2 regions of the Herbaspirillum sp. Her3 genome follow, and region 2 is predicted to be linked to the other one. Evidence: predicted binding sites of a transcription regulator. Region 2 holds the regulator's gene; the other holds the start of a gene.

Region 1 (3,409 bases), 1.1 Mb from region 2:
GCTCTCGCTGACCCGGGCCTGGACGCTGGTGCGCTTCTTCGAAAGCAAGATGCTCATGACCACGCCGTGCTGCAAGTGCGGCGGCCACTTCGTGGTGCATCGCCTGGACCTGCATCAGGATTACCTGTGCGGCCTGTGCCACATGCCTTCGCGTGCCGGCAAGACCAAGAAGGCCAAGGATGCCGTGGTCATGGGCCTGGTCGAAGCGGCCATGCCGGTGGCGGCATCGGCACCCATGGCAGCCGTGCCGGTGCTGGCTGCGGTGGCCTGAAGTGGCCGCCCGTGCTGTCGTATTGATGCGTTAATGGGCCGGGTCGGTCAACCACAAGAACAAGGCCGATAGCCTCGATGTCCGAAGATCAGAACCACGCTGGTGTACCCCGCAGGCCACTGCGGCAGGCACCGGCGATCCAGGCCCTGCTGCTGTTCGTGCTGGGCCTGGTCGGCGCCAATGTGCTCGATGTGTTGGGCCAGCGCGCCGGTCTTGCTCCTCTCTCCCCCCTCCAGACTTCACTGCTGCATGGCGTGCTCGCCGCGCTGCTGGCGCGCCTGCGCCGCATGGCAGTGTGGTGGTGGCTGATCCTGCTGGTGTTCCCGGTGGCCGCATTGGGGGTGGGGCAGCTGCATTGGCCGCCATGGGTGTTCCTGGCGGTATTCCTGTTCCTGCTGGTGTTGTTCTGGTCGACCTTCCGCAGCCAGGTGCCGTTCTATCCTTCCGGCCAGAGCGCTTGGGATGCGGTGGCCGGCTTGCTGCCGCAAGGGCGGCCGATCCGCTTCATGGATATCGGCAGCGGCCTGGGCGGCGCCGTGCTGGATCTGTCGCGCCGCCGTCCCGAGAGTGCTTTCACCGGTATCGAGATCGCCCCCTTGCCGTGGCTGATCAGCCGTGTGCGGGCGGCGCTGGCGGGCAACCGCTGCCGCTTCGTGCGGGGTGATTATCTGCTGCTGGATTTTGGCGACTACGACGTGGTGTTCGCCTACCTGTCGCCGGCGGCGATGGTGGCGCTGTGGCACAAGGCGCGCTCTGAAATGAAGCCGGGCACACTGCTTTTGAGTTACGAGTTTCATATCCCCGGTGCCACGCCTGACGTCGTGGTCCAGCCACCCGAGGGCGGTCGGGTGCTGCACGGGTGGTACATGTGAAGAAAATGTAAATGTCCGGAGGTGAGGGAGCCCTGTCGACGGGCGGCGAGACGTGACGTATCAAGTTTGCGCGAATTCAGCCGTAAATCGAAAAGGAAGGACGTTTTTCGGATATGTATTCCCCCATTTGCTTGACTGGAATACCTGTAATCTGATGAACGTGAAAATACACTCAACGCCACAGGGACGGGAGTAGGCACTTGTTAGTCATCATTGGATATATCGTGGTCATGGCGTCCGTCTTTGGCGGCTTTGCCATGGCGGGGGGGCACCTCGGGGCACTGTTCCAGCCCATCGAACTGCTCATGATCGGCGGTGCCGCCGGGGGTGCTTTCCTGGTCGGTAACAACAACAAGGCCATCAAGGCCACCCTGAAAGCCTTGCCCACCGTCTTCAAGGGCAGCACCTATACCAAGGCGCTGTACATGGAGTTGATGGCGCTGCTGTTCGAAATCCTTACCAAGTCGCGTAAAGAGGGTTTGATGTCGATTGAAGGCGACATCGAAGAGCCGGAGAGCAGCCCCATCTTCAGCAAGTACCCTGGCGTGCTGGCCGACCATCACCTGATCGAGTTCATGACCGACTACCTGCGGCTGATGGTTTCGGGCAACATGGATGCGTTCCAGATCGAAAACCTGATGGACAACGAAATCGAGACCCATCACCACGAGGGCGAGATTCCGGTGCACTGCATCGCCAAGCTGGGCGACGGCATGCCGGCTTTCGGTATCGTGGCGGCGGTGATGGGGGTGGTGCACACGATGGAATCGGTGGGGATTCCGCCCTCCGAGCTGGGTATGCTGATCGCGCACGCGCTGGTCGGTACCTTCCTCGGTATTCTGCTGGCCTACGGTTTCGTGGGCCCGCTCTCCAGCTTGCTGGAACAGAAGCTGCACGAATCGACCAAGATCTACCAGTGCGTGAAGGTGACGCTGCTGGCCAGCCTCAACGGCTATGCGCCGGCGCTGTCGATCGAATTCGGCCGCAAGGTCCTGTTCTCGACCGAACGTCCGACCTTCCTCGAACTGGAAGAGCACGTCAAGCAGGCCAAGGGCAAGTAAGGCACAGGTTGCAGGGCGATTCACACAGACAGCAGTATTGAAGCAGGAGCACAGGCATGGCCGACGAAGGGCTACGTCCCATTATCGTAAAGCGGATCAAGAAGGGCGGCGGGGGTCACCACGGTGGCGCCTGGAAGATTGCGTACGCCGACTTCGTGACTGCGATGATGGCGTTCTTCCTGCTGATGTGGCTGCTGGGCTCCACCGCCAAGGGTGACCTGAACGGTATCGCCGAATACTTCAAGACGCCGCTGAAGGTGGCCATGGCCGGCGGTTCCGGCAGTGGTGACGCCAACACGGTGCTGCCCGGCGGCGGCAAGGACCTGACCCGCCAGGACGGCCAGTTGCGCAAGGGTGAAACCGACATCACGGTGCGCAAGCAGACCTTGAAGCAGGCACAGCAGGAACTGGAGCGCGCCGAGCGTACCCGGCTGGAGGAACTGAAGGCGCGGATCGAAAAAGCCATCGATTCCAATCCCACGCTCAAGCAGTTCAAGAACCAGCTGTTGATCGACATCACCTCGGAAGGCTTGCGCATCCAGATCGTGGACGAGAAGAACCGTCCCATGTTTGCCCTGGCCAGTGCCCAGCTGCAGCCCTATACCAAGGAAATCCTGCACGAGATCGGCCGCACCCTCAACGATGTGCCCAACAAGATCAGCCTGTCCGGCCACACCGATGCCACGCCGTATTCGCGGGGCGAGAAGGGCTACAGCAACTGGGAGCTGTCAGCCGACCGCGCCAATGCCTCGCGGCGCGAACTGATTACCGGCGGCATGGATGAATCGAAGGTGCTGCGCGTGGTGGGCTTGTCCTCGGCGGTCTTGCTGGACAAGGAAGATCCGTTCAACCCGATCAACCGCCGCATCAGCATCATCGTCATGAACAAGAAGGCCGAAGAACTGGTGGAAAAGGATAGTGGCTCGCTCAATGTGCCCACCGACGCCAGCGATGAAGATGTGCAGCAGGGGCTGAGTACGCCGGCCAAGAATTGATAGAGGGTGGGCGGCCTGCGCGGTTGCGCGGGGCGTGTCAATGAAGCAGAGATGTTCCAATTGAACAGGGGAAGAGAGCCGGATATGCCGACCAAGACCATGCTGCAGGAGCTCAAGCGCTTGTTGCTCGATACTGCCAGCGGCGGCAGCCGCCAATTGACGGAAGTGGAGTCGGACCTGGTCCAGACCAACATCCTGTTGGGGGAAGCC
Region 2 (3,409 bases):
GGCAAGACCACCACCACCGCCAAGCTGGCGGCACGCTGCGTGATGCGCCACGGCTCCGGCAAGCTGGCCCTGATCACCACCGACGGCTACCGCATTGGCGGATATGAACAATTGCGCATCTACGGCAAGATCCTGGGCGTGATGGTGCATTCGGTGAAGGACGAAACCGACCTGCGCATTGCACTGGAGGAGCTCAAAGGCAAGCACACCGTGCTGATCGACACCGCCGGCGTGGGCCAGCGCGACCAGATGGTGGCCGAGCAGGACGCCATGCTGGCTGGCGCCGGGGTGGACATCAAGCGCTTGCTGTGCCTGAATGCCACCGCCACCGGCGGCACCTTGAATGAAGTGGTGCATGCCTATTCCAGCTCCGGCCTGGCCGGCTGCATCATCACCAAGCTCGATGAAGCCGCCACCATCGGCAATGTGCTGGACGTGGTGATCCGCCACAAGCTCAACCTGCATTACGTGGCCAACGGCCAGCGCGTGCCCGAAGACCTGCACGTGGCCAACAAGCTCTACCTGGCTGACCGCGCCTTCAAGCAGAAGCGCGAAACCGCTCCCTTCGAATTCCAGGAGGGCGAGTTACCGGGGGTCATCGGGCCCACCGCCATGTCCATGAATGACCGCGGACTGCGTGAGGTGAGCTTTGGCTAGTTACGATATCGACCAGGCAGCAGGTCTGCGCCGGATGCTGGAGCGTCCGGTGCCCAGGCTCTTTACTTTCTTTTCGGTGCTGGGCGAGGAAGAGAAGAGTGCCATGCTCATCAATCTGGCAGCCTCCCTGTCGCAAGCCAAGCATAGTGTGTTGGTGGTGGATGGCGACGTGGCCAGCACGGGTCTGTTGACCCGGATCGGCCTGCGCCACGATGTGGCCACCCTGCAGGAAGTGGCGCGCATGGAGCGGCCCCTGATCGAAGCCAAGCGGCTCTTGCCGGAAGGCTTTTCGATGGCGCGCATCGCTCGCCGCAGCGTGCCCTCGGCCACCGATCCCCATGCCGGCCGGCTGGCCGAGATCTTCGACAGCCTCATCGAGCAGGCCGAGATCACCCTGGTCAATGGCGTCCTGGCGAGCGACCTGTCGCTGCCGGTGCCGACCATGGAGATGGGTGAAATCGTGATCCAGGTGTCGACCACGGCGTCCTCGATCAAATCGGCCTATGCGCTCCTGAAGAGCCTGAGCGACCGCATTGGCCGCCGTCCCTTCAGTCTCATCGTCAACGATGCCACCGAGGCCGAAGCCCGGACCGTCTACGCCAACATGGCCCAGGCCGCCAGCCGCTACCTGGCTGCACAGTTGAATTTCATGGGTGCCATTCCGGCCGACGATCATATCCGCCGCGCTACCGGCCAGGGCCGGGCGGTGCGGGACGTGTTTCCGTTTGCCGGGGCGGCGCTGGCGTTCCAGCGCTTGTCCAAGCGCTTCACGGCCGGTTCGGATGCGGCCCGCAGTACGTATGGCATGGCCACCGACGGTGCCAGCCTGGGAGTGTGACGTGCATGTATAACGTCAAGGGAAAGAAGGGCAAGAATGACGTGCTCGAGCAGCATGCGCCGCTGGTCAAGAAACTGGCGCATCAGCTCAAGGCCAAGCTGCCCCCTAGCGTCGAGGTGGACGACCTGATTCAGGCCGGCATGATGGGCCTGCTCGATGCCGTGAACCGCTATGAGGAAACCCACGGCGCCCAGTTCGAGACCTATGCGGTACAGCGTATCCGTGGTGCCATGCTGGACGAGCTGCGCAGCAGCGACTGGCTGCCGCGCAGCATCCGCCAGAACGCGCGCAAGGTGGAAGAGGCGATGCAGACGCTGTTGCAGCAACTGGGCCGCCAGCCACAGGAGGCGGAAGTGGCCCAGCACATGAAGATCAGCCTGGCCGAATACCAGGCGCTGTTGACCGACTGCGGCGGCCATCAGCTGATCTATTACGAGGATTTCCACGACGATGATGGCGGTCACGAGCATTTCCTGGACCGTTACCAGACCGGCGAGGGCGATGATGATCCGCTGCAGAGCCTGATCGACGGTGGTTTCCGGGAAGCCGTGGTGGATTCCATCAAGGCCTTGCCCGAGCGCGAGCAAATCCTGATGGCGCTGTACTACGAGCAGGAAATGAACCTGAAGGAAATTGGCGCGGTCATGGGGGTCTCCGAGTCGCGCGTGTGCCAGCTGCACAGCCAGGCCATTTCGCGCATGCGCTCCTATCTGCGCGAGCATGCCTGGAGCGGGGTGGCCTGACAGTGCCTCGCCCGCAAGGCGCCACAATCCGATGCCCCAACGAAAAGCCCGGCAACTGCCGGGCTTTTCGTTGGTTCCGCCGCCGTACTGGCAGGAGGGCTTACACCACGCCCAGCCTGCGGCCGGAGGACTTGATGCTGTTCTGGCCGTCCGGCCCGTAGAAATTGCCGGTGCCGGTCTTGCCTTGCAGGATGGTCAGCGCGCTCTGGTTGATGGAGAGCTTCTTGCCGATCAGCAGGCCGTTGACACGGTTCAGTTCCTTGGCATCCTGCGCCAGCTCGAACAAGCTGGCCCAGATATCACGGTCGGCCTCGCTGGCCTGTTCATTCATCCACTTCTGCATGCCGCTTTCATCTGCGCTGTAGCCCAGGCTACCCAGCAGGGCATGGCGGTTGCCGGCCAGGGTGGACATCTCGGCGACGATGGCGGCCTTTTCGGAAATGATGTCGGTCAGGCCTTCGGCCGTGGTTTCGGCCAGCAGGGCCTGTTCCTGCTTCAGTTTCTCCACCAGGCGCGACAGGGCGCCGTGTTCCAGGGGAAGTTTGCTGGCCGGGTTCATGCGAAGCAATCCTGTAGGCGGATGGCGATCAAGCCTGGCGGGCGTTGACGAGGTTCTGGGCGGTACTGATCACGCCGCTGGCGACCTTGTCCGGATTGACCTGGAAGGTGCCGTTGGCGATGGCCGCCTTGATGTCGGCCACTTTCTTGGCGTCGAAGCTGGAGTTGTTGTTGCCCTTGACGTCCATCGCCTGGTAGGTGCTGGACAGACGCACGCTGTCGGAAGCGGCGGGAGTGGGCGTCGCGCCATTGCCTGCAGTAGCGCCGGCCGAAGTATTGGTGCGAGCTTGCGTCTGCTCGGTATTGAGGGTCGTGGATTTGAGTGCGTCGTTAACGTTCACGGCAGTATTCCTTGTAGGGTGGGGGCGCTGCGCACCCGCCTGTCGTATTGAGTATCGACCAGTTCTGGGCAAACTTTAACATCCGGAGCTGCAAAATGCAGAAATTCAGGCAATTTTCTTCACATCTATCGCCAGGCAAGCCGCTGCGTTCCGCCTCCCGCTTGCCTGCCGGGAAATTGCTTCATATAAATAGTCACAGCGTCCTGTCCGGGCCAACCCGGTGGTTGGCTCAGTAGTTGATTTCCAGAATCCCGCCTGCCTTGGCGATACCG

What was found. Region 2 encodes FliA, which starts transcription of late flagellar genes. Its sites were predicted from a motif close to CTAAAGTTTNNNNNNNNNNNGCCGNTA; they were not measured.
Region 1: a site for FliA is predicted at 1,203-1,229, ahead of motA (flagellar motor stator protein MotA). Genes of this name have one in related genera too.

The regions. Positions count from the first base shown of each region.
Region 1 is NZ_CM176328.1:2,253,764-2,257,172, forward strand. Features, by position in the region: gene flhC (flagellar transcriptional regulator FlhC) at 1-271, shown strand, start outside; gene ACVC5H_RS10405 (class I SAM-dependent methyltransferase) at 349-1,143, shown strand; gene motA (flagellar motor stator protein MotA) at 1,344-2,204, shown strand; gene motB (flagellar motor protein MotB) at 2,261-3,199, shown strand; gene ACVC5H_RS10420 (chemotaxis protein) at 3,284-3,409, shown strand, end outside.
Region 2 is NZ_CM176328.1:3,361,647-3,365,055, reverse strand. Features, by position in the region: gene flhF (flagellar biosynthesis GTPase FlhF) at 1-657, shown strand, start outside; gene ACVC5H_RS15295 (MinD/ParA family ATP-binding protein) at 692-1,495, shown strand; gene ACVC5H_RS15290 (RNA polymerase sigma factor FliA) at 1,501-2,238, shown strand; gene ACVC5H_RS15285 (flagella synthesis protein FlgN) at 2,339-2,797, opposite strand; gene flgM (flagellar biosynthesis anti-sigma factor FlgM) at 2,826-3,137, opposite strand; gene flgA (flagellar basal body P-ring formation chaperone FlgA) at 3,367-3,409, opposite strand, start outside.